2 regions of the Paenibacillus spongiae genome follow, and region 2 is predicted to be linked to the other one. Evidence: a T-box and tRNA genes for the amino acid it is inferred to sense, from the RefSeq annotation. Region 2 holds a T-box; the other holds one or more tRNA genes.
What was found. A T-box is a leader RNA that pairs with one kind of tRNA and senses whether it is charged. The one in region 2 lies ahead of tyrS (tyrosine--tRNA ligase), so its partner is inferred to be a tRNA-Tyr.
Positions count from the first base shown of each region.

Region 1: it has a tRNA-Tyr gene. The T-box ahead of tyrS (tyrosine--tRNA ligase) is inferred to sense a tRNA for this amino acid. The anticodon was not compared.

Region 1 covers NZ_CP091430.1:294,340-310,523, forward strand. The annotation lists rRNA gene L1F29_RS01360 (23S ribosomal RNA) at 1-1,275, shown strand, start outside; tRNA gene L1F29_RS01365 (tRNA-Met) at 1,446-1,522, shown strand; tRNA gene L1F29_RS01370 (tRNA-Val) at 1,528-1,603, shown strand; tRNA gene L1F29_RS01375 (tRNA-Asp) at 1,618-1,694, shown strand; tRNA gene L1F29_RS01380 (tRNA-Phe) at 1,700-1,775, shown strand; tRNA gene L1F29_RS01385 (tRNA-Tyr) at 1,809-1,894, shown strand; tRNA gene L1F29_RS01390 (tRNA-Lys) at 1,911-1,986, shown strand; gene L1F29_RS01395 (MraY family glycosyltransferase) at 2,150-3,091, shown strand; gene L1F29_RS01400 (PucR family transcriptional regulator) at 3,162-4,301, shown strand; gene L1F29_RS01405 (ABC transporter ATP-binding protein) at 4,395-5,516, shown strand; gene L1F29_RS01410 (sigma-70 family RNA polymerase sigma factor) at 5,674-6,303, shown strand; gene L1F29_RS01415 (DUF4179 domain-containing protein) at 6,230-7,729, shown strand; gene hprK (HPr(Ser) kinase/phosphatase) at 7,870-8,808, shown strand; gene lgt (prolipoprotein diacylglyceryl transferase) at 8,837-9,937, shown strand; gene L1F29_RS01430 (HAD-IA family hydrolase) at 9,942-10,613, shown strand; gene L1F29_RS01435 (acyltransferase) at 10,606-11,100, shown strand; gene L1F29_RS01440 (acyltransferase) at 11,272-12,471, shown strand; gene L1F29_RS01445 (ATP phosphoribosyltransferase regulatory subunit) at 12,807-14,039, shown strand; gene hisG (ATP phosphoribosyltransferase) at 14,111-14,782, shown strand; gene hisD (histidinol dehydrogenase) at 14,869-16,158, shown strand; gene hisB (imidazoleglycerol-phosphate dehydratase HisB) at 16,180-16,184, shown strand, end outside.
Region 2 covers NZ_CP091430.1:4,581,001-4,597,184, forward strand. The annotation lists gene rpsD (30S ribosomal protein S4) at 178-777, shown strand; gene floT (flotillin lipid rafts scaffold protein FloT) at 912-2,444, opposite strand; gene L1F29_RS20750 (NfeD family membrane protein) at 2,486-3,013, opposite strand; gene tyrS (tyrosine--tRNA ligase) at 3,213-4,469, opposite strand; T-box leader at 4,599-4,878, opposite strand; gene L1F29_RS20760 (transglycosylase domain-containing protein) at 5,063-8,170, shown strand; gene acsA (acetate--CoA ligase) at 8,309-10,033, opposite strand; gene L1F29_RS20770 (GNAT family N-acetyltransferase) at 10,233-10,865, shown strand; gene L1F29_RS20775 (acetoin utilization protein AcuC) at 10,888-12,066, shown strand; gene L1F29_RS20780 (5'-methylthioadenosine/adenosylhomocysteine nucleosidase) at 12,145-12,849, opposite strand; gene ccpA (catabolite control protein A) at 12,849-13,853, opposite strand; gene ytxJ (bacillithiol system redox-active protein YtxJ) at 13,927-14,283, opposite strand; gene L1F29_RS20795 (hypothetical protein) at 14,355-14,762, opposite strand; gene L1F29_RS20800 (VanZ family protein) at 14,896-15,342, opposite strand; gene L1F29_RS20805 (type 1 glutamine amidotransferase domain-containing protein) at 15,438-15,959, shown strand; gene ptsP (phosphoenolpyruvate--protein phosphotransferase) at 15,994-16,184, opposite strand, start outside.

The DNA.
Region 1 (16,184 bases), 3.3 Mb from region 2:
CGCAAACCGACACAGGTAGGCGAGCAGAGCATGCTAAGGCGCGCGGAAGAACTCTCGTTAAGGAACTCGGCAAAATGACCCCGTAACTTCGGGAGAAGGGGTGCCTCGGTAGGGTGAATAGCCCGAGGGGGCCGCAGTGAAAAGGCCCAAGCGACTGTTTAGCAAAAACACAGGTCTGTGCGAAGCCGTAAGGCGAAGTATACGGGCTGACGCCTGCCCGGTGCTGGAAGGTTAAGGGGAGCGGTTAGGGGCAACCCGAAGCTGTGAACCGAAGCCCCAGTAAACGGCGGCCGTAACTATAACGGTCCTAAGGTAGCGAAATTCCTTGTCAGGTAAATTCTGACCCGCACGAATGGCGTAACGACTTGGGCGCTGTCTCAACGAGAGATCCGGTGAAATTTTAATACCTGTGAAGATGCAGGTTACCCGCGACAAGACGGAAAGACCCCATGGAGCTTTACTGCAGCTTGATATTGGACTTTGGTACGATCTGTACAGGATAGGTGGGAGCCTAGGAAGCCGGAGCGCCAGCTTCGGTGGAGGCACCGTTGGGATACCACCCTGATCGTATCGGAGTTCTAACCTGCCACCCTGAATCGGGTGGAGGGACCGTGTCAGGCGGGCAGTTTGACTGGGGCGGTCGCCTCCTAAAAAGTAACGGAGGCGCCCAAAGGTTCCCTCAGAATGGTTGGAAATCATTCGTAGCGTGCAAAGGCATAAGGGAGCTTGACTGCGAGACCTACAAGTCGAGCAGGGACGAAAGTCGGGCTTAGTGATCCGGTGGTACCGCATGGAAGGGCCATCGCTCAACGGATAAAAGCTACCCTGGGGATAACAGGCTTATCTCCCCCAAGAGTCCACATCGACGGGGAGGTTTGGCACCTCGATGTCGGCTCATCGCATCCTGGGGCTGAAGTAGGTCCCAAGGGTTGGGCTGTTCGCCCATTAAAGCGGTACGCGAGCTGGGTTCAGAACGTCGTGAGACAGTTCGGTCCCTATCTGTCGTGGGCGTAGGAAATTTGAGAGGAGCTGTCCTTAGTACGAGAGGACCGGGATGGACGTACCGCTGGTGTACCAGTTGTTCCGCCAGGAGCACCGCTGGGTAGCTACGTACGGACGGGATAAGCGCTGAAAGCATCTAAGCGCGAAGCCCCCCTCAAGATGAGATTTCCCAATTCGTAAGACCCCTGGAAGACGACCAGGTTGATAGGTTCGGGGTGGAAGTGCAGTAATGCATGCAGCTGACGAATACTAATCGGTCGAGGGCTTATCCTACAAGCTTTCACGGAGTGAAAGTCTGCTTCGGAAGCATATGCTTAAGATGTAAGAGTTACGCAAACTCGTATCCAGTTTTCAGGGTGTAACATCGTTGAGTAGGCTGACAAGATCAGCTGAATCAAGAGGTTGCACACAGCGCTTGGCGGCGTTGTAAACCTGAATTATGTGGCGGCATAGCTCAGCTGGCTAGAGCGTACGGTTCATACCCGTGAGGTCGTGGGTTCGAGTCCCTCTGCCGCTACCATATTCGGAGGCTTAGCTCAGCTGGGAGAGCATCTGCCTTACAAGCAGAGGGTCGGCGGTTCGATCCCGTCAGCCTCCACCATCTATATACAATGCGGAGCCGTGGTGTAGAGGCCTAACATGCCTGCCTGTCACGCAGGAGACCGCGGGTTCGAATCCCGTCGGCTCCGCCATTCCTGGCTCGGTAGCTCAGTCGGTAGAGCAGAGGACTGAAAATCCTCGTGTCGGCGGTTCGATTCCGTCCCGAGCCACCATTTCATGTACAAGCCTTGTTATTGTAATACTGTGGAGGATTAGCGAAGTGGCCAAACGCAGCAGACTGTAAATCTGTTCTCAGCCGAGTTCGGTGGTTCGAATCCATCATCCTCCACCATTCCCTTCCTAAGTAAGAGCCATTAGCTCAGTTGGTAGAGCACCTGACTTTTAATCAGGGTGTCGTAGGTTCGAGTCCTACATGGCTCACCATTTTTTACACCAACAGCCTGCAGACCAATGTCTGCGGGTTTTTTGTTATGCCGATTAATGGTTCATGATGTTAATCCTAGGGATGATCCGGACGATGGGTAATTTGCACAAGGCGGGGCACACTGATGTTTAAACAGTCATACGTTCCTCGGGAGGAATGCTCATGCCGTATATCATCGCGGCCATAATCAGCTTTGGTATTGTTTTTCTGTGCGTTCCACTCTTGCGGAGGCTAGCTTTGCGGCTCGGATTTGTTGACCGGCCGACCTCGCGCAAAATTCACCGGAAGCCGGTTCCGCTTATGGGGGGCGCGGGGCTGTATTTAGGTATTGTTATTCCGCTGCTTGCATTTCAAGGCACTACTCCGCTTAGCCTGACCATTAGTCTAGGTGGATTATTACTGGTGCTGATTGGATTGCTGGACGATGCGGCTAAGTCGAAAGGAAAGGATTTTCCGGTCTGGCCGCGTCTTATCATCTATGCGGGCGTTGCTTTGATACCCCTTCTATTCGGAATTCGGATTGTAGGGTTATCGAGTCCAGGCGGACTTATAGTGCTGCCCGAGTGGTTCGCGATTTTCGCTTCGGCTGCATGGGTGTTTGCACTCATTAACATGATTAATTTTATCGATGGGGTTGATGGACTTGCTTCGGGAGTTTCCACCTTGTCGTCGATCACGCTATTTATCGCGGCGCTCTTCAAGGGGCAGCTCGACACGGCGCTGCTTGCTGTCATTCTTGTAGGGGCATGTGTCGCGTTTCTCATTTTTAATTTCTATCCGGCACGCATCTTTATGGGGGACGCAGGTGCGACGTTCTTGGGATATACGCTGGCCGTGATTGCAGTGGATGGCGCCTTCAAGAGCGCGACTTTCGTGACGGTTGCCGTCCCTTTGCTGGCACTGGGAGTTCCTATTCTGGATACGACCGTCGTGATGCTCCGCAGGCTGATTTCGGGCAAAGGACTTCATCGCGCGGATAAGCTGCATACCCACCATATGCTCATGCGCTGGGGATTAACACAGATCCAAACGGTGTCGTTTATCTATTTAATTGCGGCTCTCTTTTCTTTATTGTCTATTGTTGTTCTCCTTGCCCTAAGCTGAAATTACCTTTGATCTATGGTACAATGGCCTAAAAAAGAGAGCTGCATGCTCACATGATAGGGGCTAACCGATGAGTGAAGCTAACTGGATGGAGCAATTGGAGAAGGTAATCGCACGGCCTATCCGTCAGCTGCAGGTGCCTGTACAGGAGTGGAAAAGCCTTGTAAGCGCTGAAGAAAGCCATGTGCTGTATTTGCAAAAGAATGCGGTTTCACCAGGCGATTGTATCACGCTGCCGAGCGGTCTGTTATGGTTTGTGGTTCGCGGAAGCGATTCCAGCCTGGATCTTATTGAGGTGGATCCTGGATCGCTGACGGATATGGAGATACGGTTAATATCATGGACGCTCTCCCAATTAAAGATGGCTCAGATGCCGATTTTTGCAGGATTAACGGATTCGGAGCGTCATGCCAATGAGCTGGGCGCATGGATTGTGGAACAGCTGAACAACGGAGATACGCAGAACTCGGTGCCGGAACGACTTATTGGCAGAGGCAAAGTGTTTACGACGATGATTCCTTTTCTGCTTGTGAGCGAGCAGACGGAGCTGGGAAGGACAAGCTATAGCGAACTGGAGAAGCTGCTTCGCACCTTTCTGGCGGAAGAGATCATGTTAATTCCACTACAGGAGCAGGAATGGCTGGTGCTTGGACCGGTATCGCTCATTCGCGATGCGCAATCGGAGGACAGGGAGGAAGAATCGGAGGAATCACTCGAAGAAAGCTTGGCCTCTATTGCAATGGGGCTTCACGAAATGCTGGCCAGCGAATCAATCGGCGAGTGCCATCTGACGGTCTCTCATCCGATCTCCCCCATACATTCTATCGTTGCTACGGCCGCTCTTCTTCGGGAAACCGTTAATCTGGGACGTGCCTTCCATGTGGGAACGAATATTCATTTTCCGTGGCTCCTGCACTTGGAACGGCTGCTGAGCACGATTCCGGAATCGCAGCGGATTAGATTCGTAGAGCAGGCGCTGAAGCGCACCGACGTCTTTCTGGAGCCGGAAATATTAACGACATTAGAGACATTCTTCTCACTGGACTGCAATGTCAGCGAGACGGCCAAGAAGCTGTATATTCATCGGAATACGCTCCTCTATCGGCTGGATAAATTGAAGCAAGAAACAGAGCTGGACGTCAGACAATTCCGCGATGCCGTTCTTGTAAAAATCATATTACTATTGTACAAAGTGACGAAAAGGAAGTAGTTTTTTTGTAAAGTTTGTGCATAGTAAACAAGTACAAAACTGATATAAGATAAGTGTAAGGATAAACAACTATTCGTTTAGGGGGAAATAAGCATGGCTGGTGTACGCTTAGAGCATGTTTACAAGAAATACTCGGGTTCGGATAACGCTTCTGTTAAAGACTTTAACCTTGACATCAAAGACAAGGAGTTTCTCGTTCTTGTCGGTCCTTCCGGTTGCGGTAAATCGACGACGCTGCGTATGATTGCAGGTCTTGAGGAAATTTCCGAAGGTAAACTGTTCATCGGTGAGCGTCTTGTGAATGACGTTGCTCCGAAAGACCGCGACATCGCGATGGTTTTCCAATCCTATGCCCTTTATCCACATATGAACGTTTATCAAAACATGGCATTCGGCCTTAAACTTCGTAAATTCAAAAAAGCGGAAATCGACAAGCGTGTTCGTGAAGCCGCTAAAATTCTCGATATTGAACATCTTCTTGAGCGTAAGCCAAAAGCGCTTTCCGGCGGTCAACGTCAGCGTGTCGCTCTGGGCCGCGCAATCGTCCGTGAACCACAAGTATTCTTGATGGACGAACCGCTTTCCAACTTGGATGCGAAACTCCGCGGTCAGATGCGCGCGGAAATCTCCAAACTGGCGAAGCGTCTTGAAACGACTGTTATCTACGTAACGCATGACCAGATCGAAGCCATGACAATGGGCGATCGTATCGTCGTTATGAAAGACGGCATCATCCAGCAAGCAGCTTCTCCGGAAGAGCTGTACAACCATCCGGTAAACATCTTCGTAGCAGGCTTTATCGGCGCGCCTTCGATGAACTTCATCAACGGCACGCTGGCGGATCAAGGCGGAGCTGTTCGCTTCAAAGCGAGCAACATCGACGTTCTGGTACCAGAAGGCAAAGCGCAGCTGCTTCGTGAAAAAGGCCTGATCGGCAAAGAAGTTATCATTGGCATTCGTCCAGAAGATTTCCACGAAGAGCCAGTATTCCTGGAAGCTTCCCCGCAAACGCATGTTAATGCTCATGTTGAAGTAGCAGAGAACCTGGGTCACGAAATGTACCTGTACTTGAACGGACTGGGCAAAGACACTGTAATCGCTCGTGTTGACGGCCGTTCCGGCGTTAAAGAAGGCACGAACGTGAAACTTGCGATCGATATGAACAAAGTTCATGTGTTCGACAAAGAGAGCGAACTGAACGTATTTGAAGTTTAATTGACTTAAACGGCGATAAGCCTTGGAAGAGCAGTCATCCCTTCGGATGGCTGCTTTTTTTATATTTTGTGAAAACCGTTTGCGCAGGTTTCCCGTCTAATCGATACTGGCGGTAGAAGGAAGAGGAGAAGCGGTAATTGCCGCCCTGGAGGGTAGGATGAACAAGGAACAGCTGGCAGAAGCTGCTGCCAAAGGGGACGAACAGGCCTTTCTGCAAATCATGAATGGCGAGAAGCAGCAAATGATGAGAATTGCGTATGCTTACCTGCGGAATGAAGCCGATGCGTTGGAGGCGATTCAAGAAACGGTATGCCGGGCATGGCTCAAAAGGCATGCCCTGAAAAAGCCGCAATATATCACAACATGGCTTATTCGTATCTTAATTCACGTATGCACCGATGAGCTGCGGCGGCGTAAGAGAGCTATTCCAGCAGATATGCGGCAAGAACCGGTCCAGGCCGGGATGGAGGACGATAGGGAGCTGCAGAGCGGGGCAGCCGGCGCAGAGGACCGGTTAGATATCGCCGCGGCTGTGGAGCTGCTGGAGGAGCCCTACAGGGATGTCATCCGGCTTAAATATTATGAGGATCTGACGGTCCTGGATATTGCCGGCATCCTGCAGCGGCCGGATGGAACGATCCGAACATGGCTTCATAAAGGGCTGAAGCAGCTGCGAAAGTACATGGTGCGGACCGAGGAGGTGCAAATGAGCGATGGACGAGAAGGACAAGCGCAAACCGGACAGTTCGGACAGGGAAAAGAGAGCGCTGCGCAGGGAGACCTGTGAGGATAAGAAACTGCCGGTGGAATGTAATGAACCGGATAAGCCGGAGGTCGTTATGGACGAAGCGGAGCTTACTGCTGCAGACCTGACGGTAGCGGAATCTTTGCGTATGGAAGGCAGCCGGTTGAATGCCGTATCGGCTGGGATAGCCGAAGAAAAGATTGTAAGCGCGATTCGCCGAGGGTTGGAACAGGGAAAAGCACGTTCAAAGCCCAGACGAAGATGGCGTGCCGGCCTAAGTGCAGGAGCGGTGATCGCTTGCTTCGTGCTGCTCTTTGCCTTCACGGTCAGAGTGTCGCCCGTGTTTGCCAATGCCATGCGGGACATTCCGGGGATCGGTGCTTTCGTCAAGCTGGTGGAGTACGACTCTGCGCTTCGCACGGCAATCGATAAAGACTTTATGCAGCTGATCGGGAAGACCGTCGAGAAGGACGGCATCCAATTGACGGTAGAGGGTCTGATCGCCGATGAGCGAAGGCTCGTTGTCTTCTATTCTTCCAATATAACCAAGGGCTGGGGCGATACCGGCATAAGCTTCAGCTTCTATGACGAGGAGAATAAGCGGCTGGAGGGAACCCTCATGTTCGACTACAGTTCCATGGGCAAAACGGCTAATGAGCCTCGCGCCCCACAGGATATGGTCGATCTGCAGCTGCTGAATACGGTCACGATGCCAAAGCAAGTGAAAATGAAAGCGGAAGTAGACGATACGGTGCTGGAAGTTGAGTTTCCCATCGATCATTCCCGGTTTGAAGGGTTATCTCAAGAAATGGCGATCGGCAAAACGGTCGAGATTGACGGGCAGAAGGTTACGTTCGAAACCGCGAAGCTCTCCCCGCTGCAGCTGGAGGTCGTCGTGCGCAACGATTCGGCTAACAGCAGCCAGGTAAAAGGGTTTATTCATATGGTCATCGAGGATGAGCGGGGGGAGCCTTGGCGCTGGACCAATGCCTACGGACTGCCGGAAGGCGGAAGGGTCTATCACTTTGAGAGCAGCTACTTCAACCGCCCCAAGCAGCTGACGATAAAAGCGGATGGAATATTCACCGTACCTAAGCAGGCGAAGCTAGTCATCGATACGGAGAAGGCGAGCGTCCTTGAGGCTCCGGATTCAAGGGTCTCATTCGAAGGTATCAACGAAAAAGCGGATTATATGCTGCTGACGCTGGCCATCAATCAGTTGGATGAGGTGGATCAGCTTAATGCCGCCTATAACTTGGTTGGATCGACATTTATAGACGGGGCCGGCAAGAAGCATGAGCTGGCTTCGCCGGATTATTTTACGAGCGGATCCTTCAACTCCAACGAGAATAAGAAGTATGTATATGTTCCTCTCCCGAAAGGAGATTATCCGCAGCCGCTTACCTTTGACGTGGAAGACTATCCGGGTTATGCGCTGCAGCCGTTCCAAATCGAAATCAATCCATAAGAGCAAGTATTTTCAAGCATCGAAAACAGCGGCGACGTTGCGTTCGATGCTTTTTTTCGTTACGATAATCATATTGGAATTTTTTAAATATAATGCTGTGCCAAAAAGCAGCAGGCAACGATAGTGAGGGAGGCCGAACCATGGCTAAGAAGGTAAAGGTGTCCGAGCTTGTCCAGCAGTTTCAGCTGGAGATTGTAAGCGGAGAAGACGGACTGCGTCGCAGTATTACGGTTGACGATTTATATCGGCCTGGATTGGAGATGGCGGGGTATTTTCATTATTTTCCTGAGGAAAGGGTACAAATTCTAGGAAAAACAGAGCTCGCTTTTATGGAAACGCTAAGCAATGAGGAACGGGTGGATCGGATCGAACGGCTATGCCACGATGCAACGCCCTGCTTCATCGTAACAAGAGGGCTGGAGGTGCCGCGGGAGCTGATTGAAGAATCGAACCGCAAACAAATCCCGGTTCTGCGCAGCAACGTGGCCACGACAATTATTTCAAGCCGCATTACAAACTTCCTGGAGCGCAGGCTTGCGCCATCAGCCACCATACACGGTGTACTGGTCGACGTCTATGGCGTTGGCATGCTCATTACGGGCGGAAGCGGCATCGGGAAGAGCGAGACGGCACTGGAGCTGGTCAAACGCAGCCACAGGCTTGTTGCCGACGATGCGGTCGAGATTCGGCAAACTTCGGACGGTCAGCTGCATGGCAGCGCCCCGGAGCTAATCCGGCATCTTCTGGAGATACGCGGTCTCGGCATCATTAACGTGATGACGCTCTTCGGGGCGGGTGCGGTTCGCAATATGAAGCGGATCAGCGTAGTGATCAAGCTCGAGAACTGGCAGCCCGATAAGCAGTATGACCGCCTGGGCCTCGATGAAGAGCTGACCCGTATCATCGATACCGATGTTCCGCTCGTTACGGTACCGGTTCGTCCGGGACGCAACTTGGCGGTCATTATCGAAGTGGCGGCGATGAACTTCCGCTTGAAGCGGATGGGGTACAATGCGGCACTGCAATTTACGAACAAGCTGACGGAAACCATCGCAGACGATACGGATGATTATGATTGAAAATGATAAATAAAGGAGATATGAACGCATGATAGGACTTCGTCTAGATCCAATCGCTTTCGCGCTAGGGCCGATTACCGTCCATTGGTACGGCATTATACTAGGCACAGCTGCACTGGTCGGGCTGCTGCTGGCGGTTCGCGAAGGCAAACGATTCGGCTTGTCTCCGGATTTCTTCATGGACCTGCTGCTGTTCGGCGTACCGTCTGCCATTATCGGCGCCCGCTTGTATTTCGTCGCCTTCAAATGGGAGGACTACAAGCATGATCTGCTGGCTATTTTTCAAATATGGAATGGCGGAATAGCCATATATGGGGCATTGATCGGCGCATTCATCTGCGGTTATTTCTATTCCCGCTATAAGGGCTACAGCTTAATACGTATCGCCGACATCTGCGCGCCCTCGCTCATCGTAGGACAAATGATTGGGCGTTGGGGCAATTTCGTGAATCAAGAAGCTTACGGAGGACCTGCGGAGGAAAGCTTCCTGCGGGATACGCTGCATCTGCCGGCATGGATTGTCGACCAGATGAACGTTAACGGCGTCTATCACCACCCGACCTTCCTATACGAATCCGTCTGGAATTTAGCGGGACTTATTCTGCTGCTAGTCCTTCGGCGCAGACCGTTCCTCCGTGCGGGGGAGCTGCTGATGACGTACTTCATCTGGTATTCGATCGGGCGCTTCTTCATCGAAGCTCTTCGTACGGACAGCCTGGCCTTCCAAGGCCCATCCTGGCTTGTATCGCTGATGGACGGGCTGTGGTCGCCGATGACGCTTCTGTTCGAGCAAGGCTATCTGGATCCCGAATACGGCAATGTACGGATTTCGCAGCTGATTTCCGTTATCCTCATTATTGCCGCCATTATCATCATCATTATCCGCAGAAAGACGGGTGCCGCCGTGGAGCGCTACAGCGACCCCATTATGAACCGGAAAACGGGTCTTCCTGCAGGTGCAGCTGCCGGACAAGAGGGCGGTTCTGCGGCAGCATCCGCTCAAGACAGCAAGCCAATGATTCAGAAGGACGGCGCTGCGGGTAAAGCTATTGAGGCGGAAAAGAAGCAGAATGCTTCGAAAGCCGGTTCTGCAGGCGAAGCGGACGCGGAATCAGCGAAGAAGGAGTAGCACGATGACAACAAGAATCCGGACGCTGTTGTTTGACTTGGATGGAACCATTCTTGATACGAACGAGCTGATTATTCAATCGTTCCTGCATTCGCTGGAGGGAGTGGTGCCGGCCGGATTCGGCCGGGACCAAATCATTCCAACCATGGGACTGCCGCTAGCCGTACAGATGCAGGGTTTCTCCAATCTGGAGGAAGTGTCGCATCTTGTCTCGATGTACCGCGAAATCAATCTGAGGCTTCACGATGAATACGTGAAGCCTTTCCCTTACGTGCAGGAGGTATTGGCAAGACTGCAGGCGGAGGGCTTCCAAATCGGGATTGTAACGACGAAAGCGAAGCTTACGACGGAGCGCGGATTGCGGTATACCGAGCTGTACGACTATGTGATGCCGGAAGGGATCATTACGATCGACGATGTGGTCCATCCTAAGCCGCATCCTGAGCCCGTACTCAAAGCGATCGAAGCGCTTGGAGCGGATCCGGCTGCGACTGTGATGATCGGCGACAGTGTAGTCGATATTGAAGCGGCGGAAGCGGCAGGTTGTATACCAGTCGGAGTAGCCTGGTCGCTTAAGGGCGAGGACAAGCTGATTGAAAGCGGCGCAAGGCACATCATTCACGATATGCGTGATCTATACGCATTAGTCGGATTGGAGCGGGATCCGCTTGCGTAATGTGGAGCGCTATCCGGTCGAGGGGCCGAACGCCCTCTGGCAAATGTACAAGACAGTCAGCAGGGTGAAGGCCGTCAAAAATTTTATTTGCATTCAATTCACCCGTTATTGTCCTTCTCTGCCGGTCAAAAACTGGGTGTACCGGAATTTGCTCGGCATGAAAGTGGGAAGCCACACCGCATTCGCGCTCATGGTGATGGTCGATGTATTTTTTCCGGAGCGCATCAAGGTAGGGAATAATACGATTATCGGCTATAACACAACGATATTAACGCATGAGTATTTGATTCGCGAGTATCGGCTGGGCGAAGTCGTGATCGGCTCCGGCGTCATGATCGGAGCGAATACGACGATTCTGCCCGGGGTGACGATCGGGGATGGCGCAGTCGTTGCGGCGGGCTCGGTGGTCCATAAAGATGTCGAGCCGGGCGCGTTTGTCGGCGGCAACCCGATCCATACGATAACGAAAGAACAGCAGTCAAAATAAAGGCTTGAAGCAAGGTCGAATCTGAACGAAAATAATTTGATAAATAAGGGATGAGTGGTATATATTAGTAGGGATTCCGGTAAGCGTAACCCCTGCGATGCCGTTATAGAAGTGAATACGGAAGAATAGGGTACCGCTGCCGCCTCAGACGATGATGGAAGGGGAACGGGTATGGCCCAACGAGAGACGGTTCGGGAATTAAACATCCTTCGCGCAATCGCGATACTTGGCGTATTGATGGTACATGCAACATCAGCATCTGTTGTTAATCTCGTGAATTACGATTCTTTCTTCGCCTACAACCTGTTGAATACGCTCGCGCTGTATTGCGTCCCGGCTTTTGTCTTTCTCACCGGCTTCACTCTCTTCTATAATTACTACGACCGTCCGATGTCCGGTGGCGACTGGTCCCGTTTCTTTAGGAAGCGGCTGGTCTACATCGTCATTCCTTATTTCGCCGTCTCACTCGTCTATTACAGCGGCGTGTATTTCGTTCTCACCAGGCATCCCCTTAATCTAGCCAATATAAGTGAATTTATAAGACTTTTCGGGGAAAGACTCGCGAATGGCAATGCATACACGCATCTATACTATTTGCTGGTCACCATTCAGTTCTATGTGATGTTCCCTCTGTTGTTAGCTCTATTCCGCCGGTGGAAGCGGCTTGTATATTGGGCTATTCCATTAGGCTTTGCCATCCAATGGGGCTTCTATGCGATGAACCGGTATGTGTGGCATATACCATCCAAAGGAACCGTCGCGTTTACCTACTTCGCACCTTTTCTGCTGGGGGTATTCGTAGGTATCCATTATGAGCAGGTGAAGAAATGGCTGCAGCCCGGCAAGTGGAAGCTGCGGGCCCGGACAGGTGCCTGGACGGCGCTGCTGTGGGCCGTATGGGCAGCTTCCGCAGCACTGTATGTCACCGTATGGTATGTAACCCGGACGAATAACAAGGCCCTTCACCACCTCTGGTACGAAGGCGGCTATAATTTATTCACGTTCACCTCCATTCTCGTGCTGCTCCAGATCGTATACACGCTGTACGCGAGAGCGCCTGAGAAATGGATCAAGGGTCTGGATGAATTAGGAACATTATCGTTCGGGGTTTACTTGGTACATCCGGGGTTTCTTCTGATCTACCGGAAGCTCTCCCCGGCAGTTCCGATGAATGGGATCTATCATGTATGGGTGGCGGGAGGCTTCGTCTTCTCGCTTGGAGCATCCATTGCCCTGCTGGTGGTTCTATATCGATACATCGGAGGGATTTCTTATGTGCTGGGCAAGCTGCCTGACCGGTATCACGGCCGAAAGGACGAAGAGGCGTCCCAAGCGGAGAGCTTAATGAAACTGAGAAGCAAGTTGAGATGAGCGAACCGGGGGCGATCCGCCTCCGGTCGCTTTCTTGTCAGGGGTCCTATCGGATCTCCGACCGGTGGGACAAGCCATGAATATACAGTCACAGAGGCAATGGGGCTCGATGCTAACCAAGCAGACGATTTCTTTCGCCCGGCGGCGGAGTCTCTCAGCCCGGTGGAGGTGCATGACGGCGTTCGCCATTCCTGTCTGGAACGGCGGAGCAGTCGGTTTCTTCCTCTTGACGAAGAAGTGCAGGCGTGGTACTATTACCACTAAATCCTTTATTTTGGCAGTATGGTAACATGGTAACACATTAACGCGATAAAGCGTCTGTAGGTGAACGAATGATGTCCAAACCGAAAGTGTTCGAGAAACCAATCGGAGTGAAAGATTACTTGCCGCATGCAGTCGTCAAGCTGCGGCAAATCGAGAATCAAGTGCTGGCATGCATGCGCTCGTGGGGCTATGAGCAGATTATGACCCCGACGATGGAATATTACGATACGGTGGGCGTAGCCAGTTCAACGTCCGACCGCAAGCTGTTCAAGCTGCTCAATAACCGCGGAACAACGCTTGTACTGCGATCCGATATGACGGCGCCGATCGCCCGCGTCGTTTCCTCGGTACTGAAGGATTCGCAGTTCCCGCTGCGCCTATCCTACCATTCGAACATCTTCCGCGCCATCGAGGAGGAGGCCGGTCATGAGGCGGAGTTCTTCCAGACGGGCGTTGAGCTGGTAGGCGATGCTTCCGCCGAGGCCGATGCGGAGGTCGTGGCGCTGGCGATCGCCTCGCTCAAGGCAGCGGGCGTCGACCGGTTCAAGATCGCCATCGGGCACGTGGGCTTCCTGAACGGCCTGTTCGAAGATACGCTGTCCGGCCGTGAAGATGCGCAGGAAGAGCTGAAGGCTTGCCTGCTTAGACGCGATTATGTCGGCTACCGGGAGCGGCTGCGTGAATTATCGCTGCCCGAGCCGGTACAGCGCGAGCTGGAGGACATTCTGCGGCTGCGCGGCAGCCAGGAAATATGCTTGCAGGCGCTGCAGCTGAGCTCGAACGCAACGGCCCAGGCGTCGATCCGCCATCTATGCGAGATGTGGGATGTCCTGAAGGCTTATGACGTCTGCGAGCACGTGCTCATCGACTTGACGATGATCGGGGACTTCTCCTATTACACGGGGATGACATTCGAGGGCTATGCGGCCGATCTCGGATTTCCGGTGGCGAGCGGGGGCCGGTACGACAATCTGCTGAAGCAGTTCGGACGCCCTGCCCCGGCGACAGGCTTTGCGCTTAAGACGACTCGTATTCTGGAGCTGATCGGCGATAGCGAGGACGATCTCAAGGAACGTGTGCTTATCGGCTACAACGATGCCGGTAGAGGGCAAGCGCTGGCTAAAGCGCAGCAGCTGCGGGAATCGGGGGCCGTCGTCATTACGGAGAAGATGGAGCTGTCGGCGGCTGACGAGGTTGCGGCTGACGCCGAACGATCGGAGAGCCGCGAGAAGGTTGTTTACAAAGGAGAGACGTTTGCTGCGTTCATTCGTTTCTTCGGCGAACAGGAAGGTGCTTCGGTATGAGTAAGAACGTAAGCGGAGGTATAAGCGCAGAAGCTCTCCAGAGCGCCGCAGGCGGCCTGGAGAGGATGGACATGGGCATTCTTGCCGCTGCCGTCGAGAACAGCGGGCGGGATCTGCTGAAGGTAGCGATGCCCAAGGGCCGCATCTACAAGCAGGCTTCGAAGCTGTTCCGTGAGGCGGGACTTCCGATTCCAAGCGACTTCGACGATACGCGGAAGCTGATCATCGAGCTGCCGGAGGCGGGCATGTCGTTCATTATGGCCAAGCCGGTGGACGTGCCTACCTATGTTGAATACGGTGTGGCGGACATCGGAATCGTCGGGAAAGACGTGCTGATGGAAGAGAATAAGGATGTCTACGAGCTGCTCGACCTTGGCATCGCGAAGTGCCGCATGTCGGTCATCGGCCTACCGGACTGGAAGCCGGCCATCCATCCCCGCGTGGCGACGAAGTATCCGAACGTCGCTTCGCAATATTTTCGCGAGCGGGGCCAGCAGGTCGAAGTCATCAAGCTGAACGGCTCGATCGAGCTGGCGCCCTTGATCGGTCTGGCCGACCGTATCGTCGATATGGTGGAGACCGGGCAGACGCTGAGAGAGAACGGCCTCGTCGAGATGGAATCGATCTTCGGCATAACGAGCAGGCTGATTGCGAACCGCGTCAGCTACCGGATGAAGAATGAAGCGATTCAGAGCTTATGCGACAAGCTGCAGCATGTCATCGGAGCGAAGCCGAACGCGTAATCCCGGCTGTCCGATGCGAAGCGCAGAGAGTTATATTATTACGCCGCACGATGAGGTGCGGCGGTTTTCGGAAGGAGGCGAAGCGCATGCGTATGCTGCGTGCGGAGCAATTTGGGTTGACGCGCGAGGTGGAGTACGGCACGCCGGAGCAGAATGAAACGGTCCGTAAGATCGTCGAAGCGGTCCGGAACGAGGGCGACGCGGCCGTGCTCGCCTATACGGAGGAGCATGACCGGGTGAAGCTGGACCCCGGTTCGCTGCGGGTAACGGAAGGCGAGATTCAGGCGGCGTACGGTCGCGTGGACGACGCATTCCTGACAGCCATCCGTGAGGCGGCTGCGAATATTCGGGCATTCCATGAGAAGCAGCTTCGTCAGTCATGGATGGATCTGCAGGCCGACGGAACGATGCTCGGGCAGATTCTCCGTCCGCTCAAGCGGGTCGGCGTGTACGTTCCGGGAGGGAAGGCTGCTTATCCCTCATCGGTATTGATGAATGTCATTCCGGCACAGGTAGCCGGCGTTCCGGAGATCGTCATGGTTACGCCGCCGGCAACGGGCGGCAAGGAGGGTATCGATCCCTATATTCTGGTAGCCGCTGCGGAAGCGGGTGTGAAGGAGATGTACCGCATAGGCGGAGCGCAGGCGGTAGCGGCGCTTGCTTACGGTACGGCAACGATTCCGCCGGTGGACAAAATATGCGGTCCCGGCAATATCTTCGTCGCGCTCGCGAAGCGAGCCGTATTCGGCGCTGTCGATATCGACAGCATCGCGGGGCCGAGCGAGATCGTCGTTCTGGCCGACGAGCAGGCCGATGCCGCTTATGTGGCGGCTGATCTGCTATCGCAAGCGGAGCATGACGAGATGGCGTCGGCTATTCTCGTAACGACCTCCCGGGAGTTTGGAGACCGGGTGGCCATTGAAGTCGAGAAGCAGCTTGCGGAGCTTCCGAGAGCGGACATAGCGCGCAAGTCTATCGACAGCAACGGTGCAGTATTGCTGGCGGAATCGCTCGACGAAGCGATCGCGGTCATCAACCGGATGGCGCCGGAGCATCTTGAAGTGATGATCGCCGACCCGATGTCGATTCTGGGCCGGATCGAGAACGCCGGCGCGATCTTCATCGGACCTTACAGCTCCGAGCCGGTCGGCGATTATTTTGCAGGCCCGAATCACATTCTTCCGACGAATGGAACGGCCCGTTTCTCTTCTCCCGTGAACGTGGACGACTTCGTGAAGAAATCGAGCCTGATCTATTACAGCAAAGAGGCGCTGCTGGCTAATGGCGATAAGATTATGACGCTTGCCCGCCATGAAGGTCTTGAAGCGCATGCACGAGCGATCGAAATCCGGCTGGAGCGAGAGGGCCGGGAATAAACGATGAAAGAAGGGCATTTCATGGC
Region 2 (16,184 bases):
AAATTTATACTTGAATATTGGGAGCGGTTTTGTGTCACCCTCAAGAGACTGTCACTGGCAGGACTGCGGCTGAACATGCCTATCAGGGCTTCATCGGTAAGACCGATCGAACGCAGACAGCACTCGGCGAAACACCCATTTTCAAACATCCCATTTGAAGAAGGAGTTTTACGACACATGTCACGATATACAGGTCCTAAGTTTAAACTAAGCCGCCGCCTCGGCATCTCCCTTAGCGGAACGGGTAAAGAATTGAAACGCGCTTTCCCTCCAGGTCAACACGGCCCAACGCAACGCAAGAAACTGAGCGGCTATGGCATTCAATTGCAAGAAAAACAAAAGCTGCGTCACATGTACGGAATGAACGAAAAACAATTCCGCAACCTGTTTGACAAAGCTACCAAAATGAAAGGTATCGCGGGTGAAAACTTCATGGCGCTTCTCGAGAGCCGCCTGGACAACCTCGTATACCGCCTCGGCTTCTCGAACTCCCGTGCAGGAGCTCGTCAACTCGTTTCCCACGGTCACGTGACTGTAAACGGCAAAAAAGTTGACATCGCTTCTTACCTGGTTTCGGTTGGCGATGTAATCGGCCTGCGCGAGCGCAGCCGCGGTCTCAAAACGATCAAAGAATCGTTGGAAGGCCGTAACTATCTTCCAAACTACTTGGAGTTCAACGAATCTGCAGTAGAAGGCAAATTCATTCGCACTCCTGAGCGCGCTGAGCTTCCACAAGAAATTGACGAGAAGCAAATCGTCGAATTCTACAGCCGTTAATTAACCGGGGCTGTCCGGATCATCTGCCTGCGGATGTTCGGACAGCCTTGTTTTATGGTAAGAAGAATGCAGAAAGGTTATCCCGGACATCATGCATGTCTTGTCGGGATAACCTTTCTTTGATTTGATAACATTTATTCAGAGATATTAGGTACCGTCGGTGTGACAGCAGGATTCGCTGGTGCCTGCAGCGGTTTAACCGTTCCGTCCGCCGCTGGCGCTTTATTGCCGGTCAGACCTTTAATAAGCGATGTCAAATCGATGCCGGACACGTCTTTTAACATCTCGGGCGCGGTCGCCATTAACGATGTGACATAGTTGCTCACCCGGGCCGCTCCCTCTCCATGACCGGTATCGACTACAGTCAGCTTGTCGATATTCTTAATCGGTTCAGCCACTCTGCCGGCAAGCTCAGGCAGCATCTTAACGATAATATCGAGAACGGCGGCTTCGCCGAACTTCTCGAACGCTTCAGCCAACTTTTCCTTCGCTTCCGCTTCAGCCAAGCCGCGAAGACGGATGACTTCCGCTTCCGCAGTACCTTTAGCCCGCTCGGCATCCGCCATAGCCAGACCGTCCAGCCGCTTCTGCTCCGCATGGCCTTTCGCCTCCGCTTCGATCCGGTACTGCAGCGCATCGGCTTCACGAAGCCGCTTCGCTTTGTCGGCTTCCGCGGCTTGCTCGACGGCATACCGGTCGGCATCCGCCTTCTTCTTCACTTCCGAATCATATTGCTTCTCGCGGCGAAGAATCTCTTTGGTCTCCAGGTCGATCTCCCGCTCCTTGCGGACGATTTCCACCTTCATCTGCTCCTCGACCACGGATTGCTTGGCGCGCGCTTCATGGATCGCATACGCCTGGTCCGCTTCGGCCTTCGCCATATCTTGATCCTTCTTGAAGGATGCAACCTTCAACTGGTTTTCCTTGGATGCTTCCGCAATATTCGTATCGCGCAGCAGCTCCGCCTTCTGGCCTTCCTCTTCGGCCCGTGCTTTCTGAATCCTGGAATCCCGAATCGCTTCCGCTTCCGCAATTTCCGCATCCCGCTTGACTGCGGCAATTCTCGGTTTCCCCAGTGCATCCAAATAACCGTGCTTGTCACGAACGTCCTTGATCGTGAACGAAACGATCTGCAGCCCCATCTTCTTCAAATCTCTGGCTGCCACGCCCTGTACTTCCTGTGCGAATTTATCCCGGTTGCGGTATACTTCCTCGACGGTCATCGTCCCGAGAATAGCCCTCAGGTGACCTTCCAGTACTTCTTGGGCCTCGCTCTTAAGCGCTTCCGTCGGCTTGCCCATAAACTGCTCCGCCGCAGTAGCCACATCTTCGACCGCCCCGCCGATTTTAATAATGGCGACGCCATCCGCCAAGACCGGAACACCCTGTTCCGTGTAAACTTCGGGTGTCGAGACGTCCAGCTTATGCGAGAGCAGCGACAAGAAATCGGAGGTCTGAAAGACCGGAAGGATAAAGGCGCCGCCGCCGCGTACGATCTTTATCTTTCTTCCCGTTTCATCAATATCGACGTTCTTGCTGCCCAAGAATGAACCGGTTACAATCATGGCCTCGTCCGGGCCTACTGTCTTGTATCTTGCCCAGAACGCCAAACCTAGTACGATCAGCACGCCCACCACTATAATAGGGATATACAAGTACTCAGGCAATTCCAAAATGACATTCTCCTCTCGGATCTCTCGTTTTCATCTTACATGTCGAGCTTCGACACCATGACCGCTCCATCCTTCACATCCACGACGACAACACGCGTTCCTGCCGGGATATTCTCGCCTTCATAGCTTGCGGCAATATGATTGGTTCGGCCTGCCCCTACCTTGATCATGACTTCGCCATAACCTCCGATCGGCACCGGCACGAGAACCTCTGCGATTGCCCCTGTCAGTTCCTTCATCGAATAGCCCGTCGAGTTCTCGCTTCTTTCCATCGGCCTGATGTAGAGGTAATAGACGAGAATTGCGGCTGCGATTGCGATAAGGATGGACAGGACGATTATTGCAGCGCTGCCCAGCGGACTGTAGCGGTGCAACAGCAGACCCGTTCCACCGAATACGGTAATGCCGCCGACAATCGACATAGGCTGCAGCCAATGATGACCGTCAAAGGAGAGAAAATCGAGCATGCCGTCCAAAGCCATGCTTAGCCAATCCCCAAATATGACGCTTACGACCGCGAACAGAACGCCTCCGACCAAACAAGACCAAAATAACGCTTCCATTGCCACCTCCCCCTCCGAACGTTATCCAGATATTAGAAGCGGTACCGGTATTTAATACGTAGCCAGCTAATAAAAAGTTTCGCTCGACTGAACTTGCTGCCCCGTTCATTATCGTTCTCATGAGCGGACGGACCGCAGCCGCTCTAAAATAAGCCAGACATCAACTGCCTGGCTTATTGATCAAGCAAGCGATGGCCAACTACGCGTCAACCCTCAGTTTAACGAACTTTCGTTTGCCTACCTGGAGGACGTCTCCGGTATTCGGCACGACTTCCGCGTTCGGATCGGTGAATTTCTCTTCATTAATCTTGACGGCTCCTTGCTGGATGCTGCGTCTCGCTTCGCTTCCCGAAGACTGCAGATCAAGAAGCGTCAGCAGCTTCACAATGCGAATCCGTCCGTTATCCAGTTCCCCTGCCGGAACGGCCGCTTCCTCGATATCCTCCGGCAGCGCACGCTGCTGGAACACCGTAATGAAGTGCTGCTCCGCCTCTTCAGCTGCCTGTTCGCCATGGTACATCCTTACGAAGATGCGGGCCAGCTGCATTTTTGCATCGCGCGGATGCATCGTGCCGTTCGCAAGCCCTTGACGAAGGTCCTCCAGCTGCTCATTGGACAAATCGGTTGCAAGCTCGTAGTATTTCACCATCAGCTCGTCTGGTACCGACATGGCCTTGCCATAAATTTGATTCGGCTCTTCATCGATGCCGATATAGTTGCCCAAACTTTTGCTCATCTTCTGCACGCCATCCAGACCTTCAATAAGCGGTGTCGTGATGGCGACCTGCGGCGACTTGCCGTATTCCTTCTGAAGCACCCGCCCCATCAGCAAGTTGAAGGTTTGATCCGTTCCGCCGAGCTCCACATCGGTCTCGAGTGCTACCGAGTCATATCCCTGCATCAGCGGGTAGAAGAACTCGTGAATGCCGATTGGCAAACCGGATACATATCTCTTCTTAAAGTCATCCCTCTCCAGCATGCGCGCAACGGTGACTTTGGCGGACAAAGTCAGGACGTCGGCAAAGTTCAGCGCTCCCAGCCACTGGGAATTGTAGTATACCTTCGTCCGGGCTTTATCCAAAACCTTGTATATTTGAGTCTGGTACGTCTCTGCATTCCGCTTCACATCTTCTTCACTCAGCTGCTTGCGGGTTTCGGATTTGCCCGTCGGATCTCCGATCCGTCCCGTAAAATCGCCGATAATTAGCTGTACTTGGTGGCCAAGCTCTTGAAATTGACGCAGTTTATGCAGCACAACCGTATGCCCGATATGAATATCCGGTGCGGATGGATCGAGTCCCAGCTTCACATTCAATGGCTTGTTCGTAGCCACGGAATTGGCAATTTTCTCTTTTAGCTCATCCTCTGGCACGATCTCGACTACGCCGCGGCGGATTACGCTCAATTGGCGTTCGACCTCCTGCTGCTGCTCCGGCGTCAGTTGCTCAAATTTCACCATAACAAAATCCACTCCTTAAATTATTTATATAAGTTGAGCCCAATACTACAAGAGATAGCAGGTACGATGATGGATGTTCCAATCCAAGGTTCAGCTTATATAGAAAACAAAAAAATCCTTTCGTCCTCAAGGGACGAGAAGGATTTGCTCGCGGTACCACCCTCGTTAGAGCAGCCCGTTATTGTTAAAAATTAGCAGATAAGCGGAGGCAGCTCTCACTTCATTTATGTAACGGACTGTAATCCGGAATCAGACTACTGGCTCAGACGGAAGTTCATCCGGTTAAGCGTTCGTCCGTTCAGCTCGAGGCGGTAATTCAAACTGCAGCGCGTACCGGTTCGCACCAACCACCGGCTCTCTGGAATCGTCAATCGACAGTTTTACTGATGCCTGTCTTAGCTTTTCGACATATGAATAATTGCTTTGATCCGTTATACCATAGACCTTGAAGATATGTCAACGTTCATGAGAAAGGCAGTCGGCAGCGGCAAATCCGTCTTCACGTTTCATAAAATTGAGCCGTAATGCCTGCTTTCGTTTGGCGATTTATGCTATAATAGCTCTGATAATCGGAGGAGGAGTATAACTTTATGGATGAAGAACGTGAGCAGAACGCAAATGGATACAGCCGATGGCGGACATTTGGCCTTGTGACGCTCATAACCGTAAAATGGCTATTTATTTTCGGATTATTGATCGGTTTGTTGACAGGAGGGATAGTAACCGGCTATGTCGCCTCCTTCGTCAAGGACGAGCCGATTCGTTCCAGTGCGGAAATAGAAGCAAAAGTGAATGAAAACGCCATCACCGGTTTCGTCTATTTTAACGATGGCATTACGCCGGTGGGTCAGCTCCGAACGGAAGAAGACCGCAGGTTGATCGAATATGAGGATCTGCCCGATTTTGTCATCGATGCCGTATTGGCCACGGAGGACAACAACTTCGACAAACATATCGGTGTCGACATTAACGGCTTGGGCCGTGCCGTGAAGCAGAAGCTGTTCAACGAGGATACCCAGACCGGCGGCAGCACGCTGACGCAGCAGCTGGCCCGGCGCGTATTTCTGAACCTGGACAAGACCGACAGCCGTAAGGTGAAAGAGATATTTTTGGCCTTGCGATTGGAACGTTTCTTAACGAAAGATCAGATCTTAACGGCCTATTTGAACAAGGTGCCATTCGGCACCGGAGCGAACGGATATAACTTGTATGGCATTAAGGCGGCAGCCAAAGGCATCTTCAACATCACCGATTTGAACAAGCTTCATATCGCCCAAGCTGCTTATTTGGCAGGATTGCCGCAGCGTCCTTCCGCGTATACGGCTTTCACCAGCAAGGGCAAATTTAACGAGAAGGGCTTCCAGCTTGCAATGGACCGGCAGAAGACTGTTCTTGGCCGCATGCTGGAGACGAACCGCATCACGCCTGCACAGTACGACGAAGCCATCAAATTCGATATCCGGGCAACTCTCGCCAAGCCGGTGCAGAAAGCCTATTCCACCTTCCCGTTCTTGATGCTGGAAGCAGAGCGGCAGGCGGCGGAAATTCTGGTCTTGCAGAAATATCCGAACATGACGCTTCCCGAAGTGCGCAACAAGGAGAATTCCGCCAAGCTTGCAGAAGCGCGTGAAGAGCTGCTTCGCGGCGGATATCGAATCCACACGACCATTGATAAGAGAATTTACAACATGATGCAGGAAATTGGATCGAATCCCGAGAATTTTACGCCCGACAGCAAGGAAAAAGGCGTGGAGCAGATCGGTGCCATTATGCTTGATCACAAGACCGGCGCGATCATAGGCATGCTGGAAGGACGGGACTTCTATCTGGAGCAGATGAACCATGCCACGCAGATGACCCGCCAGCCTGGCTCGACGATGAAGCCGATCGCGGCTTATCTGCCGGCACTTGAGAAAGGTCTTGTGCAGCCGGGAAGCATCCTGGACGACACGACGATGGTTCTGAAGGACGGTCAGAAGGGCTTCCATATTCCGAAGAACTCCACTAACAAATACTATGGTCTTGTCACTGCCCGGGAAGCGTTGAACCGGTCGCTCAACATGCCGGCGCTCAAGTTGTACAACGACAAAGTTACGATTTCGGAGGCTTGGAAATTCTCGCGGAAGCTTGGAATCACCACCATTAAACCAGAGGACGAATATGCTCAAACCGGCGTAATCGGCGGCTTGAGCATCGGCGTCACGGTCGAAGAGCTAACGAACGCATACGGCGCGATCGCCAATAAGGGCATTATGAATGATGCCTACATGATCAGTAAAATTACCGATTCCAAAGGAAACGTCGTTTATCAGCATGAGAACAGGCCGCTTCGCGTCTTTTCTGAGCGGACCGCATATCTGATGACGGATATGCTGCGGACCGTCATTTCCGATCCGAGCGGTACCGCCCATGCCTTGACATCGAGATTCAAGAACTATGGCAAGATCCCTATCGTCGGCAAAACCGGCTCGACATCCAGCTATGGCGACGTCTGGTTCATGGGTTACTCGCCTGATATAACATTAGGCGTATGGGCTGGCTATGAGAAACAGGCGCATACATTATCCAAGGATGGCCGTACTCGTGCCCGGAATATTTGGACGCTTATTATGAACAAAGCAACCGCTGAGAGGCCTGAGCTGTTCCCTACCAAGGAGTTTGCCAAGCCGGAAGGAATTGTCAAAGCAACGGTGTCCAGCGTCAGCGGCAAGCTTCCTACCGATCTGACCCGGGAGATGGGCAAGCTGGTTACCGATATTTTCAACAAGGACTTCTTGCCGAAGGAACGCGACGACGCGTTAGCTAAGATGGCATACATCCCTTATAACGGCGTCAATTACATTCCGAAGCCAACGACACCTTCCGATATGGTACGCGAGCAGATCGTGATCAAGCGGGAGAAGCCTCTGGATGTGCTTATGCAGGAAATCGAGAAAGCACAGTCTTCAATGTCTGCCAAGAGCAGACGGCCGCTCAGCTTCTATTTGCCAAGAGACGCTTCTAAGGATGCACCATCCAAGACCGACCCCCGCGTCGATGATGGCAGGGCGCCTTCGGCACCTTCCAACGTCCGGATAGAGCCTGTAAGCGGTCAGAGCGCATACCGCATCTCCTTCTCGTCATCACCTGAGAAAGATGTCGTCGGTTATCGCTTATATCGTTCATTGAATCAATCGGGTTACGCCAATGTAGGCTCTCCGGTCCTGACCGGCGAGGACACACGCTTCGTCAACTATACGAACGGCGGTATCACGTACACCTATTATGTAACAGCGGTCGATGTCGGCGGTCGTGAATCGGCCCCAAGCGCAATTGTCTCATCAAGCGGCAGAATGGTTTCGCCGGATCCGTCCGGACCTGATGCGACGCCTGGAAATTCGGGAGATAACGGAGCGGCGACCCCTCCTGGCGATAACGGTGCGGTAAGCGCCACTGCTCCCGTTGCTCCAGTCGGAGTGACAGCCGAGCGTACCGACATCGGGATCCGCGTATCCTGGACGGCTAACGCCGCTTCTGAACTGGTAACAGGCTATCAGGTCTATTACAGTGAAGGAAGCAAAGGTAAATTCAAGCTATTGGGAACAACGCAAGAGGCCCGGTTCGATTACGTATCGCCAATAACGAGCGGTTTCTTCCGCGTTACGGCTGTGAACGAATTCGGTGAATCCCGTTCCTCCGCCACAATTGAATTGAAATAAAATAAGGCTTCTGCCCTTCGGTACGCACGCTGCAGCTTAGCGCGAAACCAAATGGGCAGAAGCCTTTATTTATTTCTCTTAAACAGAATTAAGAGCCAACCGGAGAGGCTCCTGTTGGCTCTGTTACCGAAACAAATACTAATCTTCGATTGTTGAAAGATCCCCTGTCGGCAGGTTAAGCTCCCATGCCTTCAGAACACGGCGCATAATTTTGCCGCTGCGCGTCTTAGGCAGCTTATCTTTAAATTCGATCTCGCGAGGAGCGGCATGGGCTGACAGTCCGACCTTAACGAATTGCGTGATGTCGGCTTTCAACTCGTCCGAAGGCGTGTATCCTTCACGAAGTGCCACGAAAGCTTTAATGATTTCGCCCCGCATCGGATCGGGCTTCCCGATTACACCCGCTTCTGCGACAGCCGGATGCTCGACCAGCTTGCTCTCAACCTCGAAAGGACCTACACGTTCGCCGGCGGTGTTGATGACATCATCGATGCGGCCCTGGAACCAGAAGTAGCCTTCCTCGTCCTTATAAGCCGAATCCCCGGAAATATACCATCCTGGAATAACGAAGTACTCTTCGTATTTAGCCGGATTATTCCATATGGTTCTCATCATGGACGGCCACGGCGTCTTGATCGCCAAGTTGCCCATCCGATATGGGGGAAGCTCGTTGCCCGCATCGTCAAGAATAGTCGCTTGAACGCCAGGTACGGGACGCCCCATCGAACCCGGCTTGATTTCCATACATGGGTAGTTACAGATCAATTGACCGCCGGTCTCCGTCATCCACCATGTGTCATGAATACGCTGGTTATACACTTTCTGTCCCCAACGAACGACTTCGGGATTAAGCGGCTCGCCTACGCTTAGAACATGCCGCAAGCTGGTTAGATCGTATTGATTGACGACATCGTCGCCTGCGCCCATCAACATCCTGAAGGCTGTCGGTGCGCTGTACCAGACCGTCACGCGATACTTCTGCAGCGTATTGTACCAGTCCTGAGGGCTAAACCGGCCGCCGCGGATCACGTTGGTAGCCCCATTCAACCAAGGCGCAAAAATGCCGTACGAGGTGCCCGTTACCCATCCTGGATCGGCCGTACACCAGTAGATATCGTCAGGCTGCAGGTCAAGCACGACGCGACCTGTATAGTAATGCTGGATCATGGCATTCTGAACGTGGAAGACACCTTTAGGCTTGCCGGTAGAACCTGACGTATAGTGAATAATCAGTCCATCCTCGCGGCCTAGCCACTCGATCTCGGCTTCATCCGAGACACTCTCCATCTCGGCCTTGAAATCGATGATGCCTTCCTCTTGAGGCACATCGTCGCCAACAACAAAAATATGCTTCAATTCAGGAAGCTCGCTCCGCAGAATACGGGGCAGAAGTGCCGGTGTCGTTACGATCGCCACCGCTCCGCTGTCCTGCAGACGGTCCTTGACGGCCGTTTCCATGAATGCTTCGAATAGCGGGCCGACAATAGCGCCGACCTTGACGATGCCGAGAAGGCTGAAATAAAGCTCTGGCGTCCGCGGCATAAAAATAAATACGCGATCGCCCTTCCCGATGCCGCGATTGCGCAGTACATTGGCAAACCGATTCGATTGTTTGGAGATCTGCTCGAAGGTGTATGATTCGTCACGCTGGTTATCACTATAGTAAAGCGCAATTTTATCGCCGCGCCCTTGTTCTACATGACGGTCGATGGCTTCATAAGCCATGTTAACCTTTCCCGTTGCATGCCAAGAAAAGTGCTGCTCGATCTGAGCGAGGTCAAACTGATTATACGCTTCTTCGTAGTTCGTCATGTTGGAGCCGGTAGCCGTTGCCGGTAACCGTTCTTGATTCATATTTTCCATAATAATCATCATCCTCCTACCCAATGTACAATCTCTACTGGCCCCTGCAAGCGAAATCTCGGCCATGCACGGAGCAATAAACCATATATAGCGAATACGCTTACATATTATATCATAGCTAACCGCTTTTCATCCATTCCTTTTCATAGAGCCACTTTAATGCTATAAGTAATATAGACCTCGAAAGGAGTCATGGACCTTGGAACATCGCAAAATCATGCATGCAGAACGTCTGCCTTACGACGGCCGGGAAATCATCATCGAAGGACCGATTCCTCCGGATGCCCTGTCACGCCTTGCTCTCCATCCGGATCTGGACGCTTTTCGCAGGCCGGCTGAGCAGCATAAAGCGCTTATCGAGATCGCAGAGCTCGAGGAAGGGCGCATCATTGCAGCACGGGACGGAGAGACGATCGTGGGCTATGTCACGTTTCACTATCCGGACGAGCTGGAGACCTGGTCTGAAGGCGGTATGGACGATTTAATCGAGCTCGGCGCGATAGAAGTAGCGGACAGCTACCGGTCGCTGGGACTTGGCAAACGAATGATTCGCACTGCATTTGCCGGCGATCAGCTGGAGAATGCGATCGTGTATACAACGGAATATTATTGGCATTGGGATTTGGAAGGCACCAAGATGAACGTATGGGAATACCGGTCCATGATGGAGAAATTGATGCAGTCCGTCGGCATGGTTTGGTTTGCGACAGACGATCCCGAGATCTGCGCACATCCCGCTAACTGCTTAATGGTGCGCATTGGCAAGCACGTGCCGCTGTCGTCTGTCGAGCAGTTTGACCGCGTACGATTCAGACAACGATTCATGTACTAGTGAGGAAGGACGATGAGGACCGATGACGGCTAATGCCGTATTTATCCATCATCCGGGAACTGCCCGGTATCAATTCAATGTTGACCATCCCTTTCATCCGCACAGGCTGACGCTGACGCTCGATTTGCTCGAGTCCGCGGGCGCGCTGGATGCAGCCGATCGTATCGAACCCGAGCCGGCGGATGAAAGCATGCTCGCACTCGTCCACCGTGACGACTATATGAAAGCGGTTAAACAGTTAAGCGCCGACCGTCCGGACCCGGAATGGGTGATCCAGGCGGAGCGTTATGGACTGCGCTCCGAGGATACTCCTTTCTTCCCGGGCATGCACGAGGCCGCTATGGCCGTTGTAAGCGGCTCTGTATGTGCGGCGGACCTGGTTATGTCCGGACAGGCTCTGCACGCTTACCACATGGCTGGAGGCCTTCACCACGCGTTTCCTGACCGCGGCTCGGGCTTCTGCGTCTATAATGACGCCGCTATCGCTATTTCACATATCCGCAAGCGATACGGGGCTCGGGTGCTTTATATCGATACAGACGTTCATCACGGGGACGGCGTGCAGTGGACCTTTTACAATGACCCGGACGTCTGCACGTATTCCATTCACGAAACCGGCAAGTTTCTGTTTCCCGGGACCGGTTATGTATACGAACGAGGCAATGAGCATGGACGCGGAGCCGCGGTCAACGTCCCCGTAGAGCCGTACACCGAGGACGACTCATGGCTGGAAAGCTTTCAGACCTCGATCGAGAAAATAACGGCTGCGTTCAAACCGGACATCATCGTCAGCCAGCATGGCTGTGATGCGCATGCATTCGATCCGCTGTCTCATACCTATTGCAGCATGAGGATCTATCAAGCCATGCCGGCCATCATACATCGGCTTGCCCATAAGCACGCAGGCGGCCGTTGGGTTGCCGTCGGCGGCGGAGGCTATGACATGTGGCGGGTCGTTCCGCGCGCCTGGGCGCTGGTCTGGCTTGAGATGACAGACCATCCCTTGGCGGCTAAGCTCGCTGAAGCAGGCGCTAACGAACCGCTGCCCCAAACGTGGAGATCGCATTGGAGCGGACTGAGTCCGGACGAGCTTCCCGAATATTGGCTCGACGATACGTCAACTTGGCCGGCGATGCCAAGGCGCAATGAAATCGAAGAGAAGAACAGACAGACGACGAATCTGGCCATCCAAGAGCATTAAGCACAAGAAAGGCTATCCCCTTCAGCCTTGTCCGCGAGGAACGCTGGCTGTTTGGAGATAGCCTAATTAAACAGGATCTTACATTCGCTGAATCATATCGTCAATGATACGATGTGAATTTACTGCCGCTTCAACCGTAAATTCGGAGAAGTTAACATGCGCGGAACCGTCCGCTTTGTCCGACATCGCGCGAATGACGACGAACGGCGTATCGTTCATAGCGCAAACCTGCGCAAGAGCGGCGCCTTCCATTTCCGTACATGCTCCGTTCAACTCTTCATGAAGGAGCCGAACCGCTTCGCGGGAAGCGACGAACTGGTCTCCGGACAGCACCTTGCCCCGTACGCTCCGCCCGGGAAACAACCGATCGCAAGCATCAAGCGCAAGCTCGATTAGACGGGAATCCGCTTCATATTCCCATACGTCCTGATACGGAACTTGTCCGCGGGCAAAGCCGAGCGGGGTACAGTCCATATCATGCTGAAGGCATGTCGTCGAAACGACGATATCCCCAATATTCAAGGATGGATCTACTGCGCCTGCCACGCCTGTGAACAGCACGCAGTCTACACCCGCATCAATCATCAGCTGCGTACAAACCGCCGCGTTCACTTTGCCGACGCCGGATTTGCAGAAAATAACCGGACGCCCGTGAAGGGTTCCTTCTACATACGTAATGCCCGCCTTCTCGAACGATACCGACGTCTGAACATGCTTATGGAGCAGGTCAATCTCTTCTGCCATCGCACCGATGATACCAATCTTGTTGTACGTCGATGCCATTATTTATTGCCCACCGATTGGCGTGTTACGACCTCGTGCGGAAGTACGACCTTCGCATGTTCGACCGTTTCCTTCTTCATTAGTTTCGTCAGTAGACGCATGGAGACCGCACCGATATCATACATCGGCTGTGCCACTGCAGTAAGCTGCGGACGCACCATTGAAGCCATTCGGCTATTATCTACGCTGATAACCGAAATATCTTCCGGAACTTTAAGGCCGTAATCTTGAATGCAATGAATGGCGCCGATGGCCATCTCATCCGTTGCCGAGAATACCGCCGTTGGGCGCTTAGGCAGCTCCAGGAAGTACTTCATCGCATCTACGCCGGATTCATACCGGTAATTGCCGATGCGTACAAGCTCCTCGTCATACGGGATACCTGCCGATTGCAGCGCACGCTTATACCCTTGGAAGCGGGCGTAGCCGTTAGCCGGATCCTGAAGCGTTCCGCTAATCATTCCGATCGAGGTATGTCCTTGCTTGATCAGGAGCTGAACGGCATCGAATGCAGCCGCTTCGTGGTCGATATCGACCGAAGGGATAGCGCCGTTCTCATCCGTCGTTGCACAGAGCACAATCGGAACGTTAGCTGTTTTGAAAGCTTGCGCATGCTCTTCCGTTACCGTTCCGCCCATGAACAATAGCCCGTCTACCTGTTTCTCCAGCAGCGTGTTGATGACGCGGATTTCTTTGTCCTTCTTCTTGTCCGCGTTACACAGAATAATATTATAGTGGTACATGTTTGCGATATCTTCGATACCCCGTGCGACTTCGGCGAAGATCGCATTCGAAATATCAGGAATTACGACGCCAACGGTCGTTGTTTTCTTGCTCGCTAAACCACGCGCGACGGCATTGGGACGATAGCCCAGTCGTTCGATCGCTTCGAATACTTTCTTCCGCGTTTGAGGCTTCACGTTCGGGTTATTATTCACGACCCTGGAAACCGTTGCCATCGAAACGCCTGCTTCTCTTGCTACATCATAAATAGTTACCGTCACGGTCCTTCTCTCCATTAACTCAAATTTTCAGGTCTCGCTCCGCATTACTTTATCGTAATGATACGACAAAATATTACTTTTCGCAATGATGCCCGAGATGTTCGTCTAATGTCGAGTACGTTATGCGCCAATGCGAAGCATGCCAAACCACTTTTCCGTTCTCCACCAAAATCGTCTGAGGCGACTCATGTTTCAGCGATAATTTCGCAGAAATGGCTTCTGACACCACCCGGTTCTCTACAACGAGGACGAGAACGCAATTCAATGCCGACTGCTCCGCATCCTCGACCCAATTCGACAATTCCTCGAATGCGCCGGCGCTCGTTGGACAATGCGTGCTGTGTTTGAAGATGAGCAGCGGCCTGTCTTGCGATGAGGCATAAGCTTCTTCCCACTGGTCTAACGTCATCAGATTGCGAATCTGTTCCATGACCTCACTCCATTATTAGAACGTCCTTTACATCTTGACACCCGATCGGTGTTATGTTCGGGAACATCCGGTTACACCACGCTCCGGCTTAATTGAACGAGCCGCTTATGTATGTCAGCAACCCATACCTCATCCTGGGTCGATCGCGCCATCGTATACAAATCAAGAAGCATATTGATCCGGTCTTGAATCATGGATTTCACGACTGCCGGATCCGTGCTTCGTCGGTCATGATAAGCCTCTACTAACAAATCTGCCCATTCATTCCACTCGTTAAACAAATAAGTCTGTTTTACGGGTTGCGAGCCCAGTTTTCCGATCAATCCGGTCAGGTCGGGCTTAACCTCCGGAAATACCTCGCTGCGGTTGCAACTCTGGCAAGAATAAATCGGCACATTATCAATCTCTACCTTGCCGGAATAAATGACGGTTCGCAGCTTCATCGGCATCACATCGCCGCAAGGACAACGCTTTTGCAAATTGGTCCACTCCTTCTCGTGACAAAAGCATGATTTCCGATAACGGAAAAACAGTGCTTGACGATAAAGTATTCGACCTATTTCGCTTAAAGTCCTCCTAGAAGCGGCATTGTAATTTTTGCATGATTTCGCTTTATGATGCAATTTTTCGCCAGCGTGTCCGAATGAAAGGAATTGCGGTCAAGATCACCGCAATGGAAGCTCCAATAGCATCGTTGCGCACATCATAGATATCCGGCGAGCGGCCGCCCACGAAAGATTGATGATATTCATCGGAAACGCCATACAGTGTACAAAGGAAAACAATAAGAATCTTCACCGTTAAGCGGTCGGAGCTTTTGCCGAACGCATAATCAAACGTCAGCCCGAGGACAAAGTACGAAACAAAGTGCCCCCAGTCAAAGCTGGTCATGAATGGAAATAGCTTCTGAAACCAAGGCAGAACGGTACCAAGCTCGTCGCCCGTTCGCGAGGAGAAAGCGAATATAACAGCCATCCAGGCAACAGCGGGAAGGAATCGAAGCCAGCCCCGCTTGATGCGACTTGTCTTTGATGCAGCAGCGTACTCGGTTTGCTTCAATGGTTGCCCTCCGTTACAATTAATGAGAATGAATAATTTAGGAATGAATAGGAATGCCCCTTAACCGCGGCAGACTATTCGGAAAGGATGTTCTCATGACCTTACAAGGAAAAACAATTATTTGCCTGCTCGATGACGAATTCGAAGATTTGGAATTATGGTATCCGGTATATCGCGTACGCGAGGAAGGCGCTGTCGTGCTCTTCGCGGGACCGGAGAAAGGCCGCACGCATATTGGCAAATACGGCGTACCCGCCAAGGCGGATCTATCCTTCGACGAGATGGACGGCAGCCGGATCGACGGTTTGCTCGTACCGGGAGGATGGGCGCCGGACAAGCTTCGACGCTATCCTCAAGTGCTTCGGCTCGTGCAAGAAATGGACGAGGCACGTAAACCGATCGGTCAAATTTGCCATGCCGGATGGGTGCTCATCTCGGCTAAGATTCTTCAAGGCCGCAAAGTGACGTCAACGCCAGGCATTCGCGATGATATGGAGAATGCAGGAGCAGTTTGGTACGACGAAGCTGTCGTTGTGGACGGCAATATCGTCTCGGCACGCCGTCCTCCGGATTTGCCGCCATATGCCAAAGCATTCGTGGACGCACTGCGCAGTTAATGAACGTCCCTGCTATTCGGATCGGCGTGGTCCGTTATTGCTCGGAACCCATGTCGAATTGCCGATGAAATGCATTCAAGCTCTCATGGATTTCCGCACTTGTCCGGCATTGCATTAAATCATCGAACAATGAACGGCTGTCTTGCTGCCTTAGGCTAAGCAGCCGTTCTTTTATAGGCAGAATCGCATGTGCGGACATACTCAGCTCATCGACGTCGAGTGCCA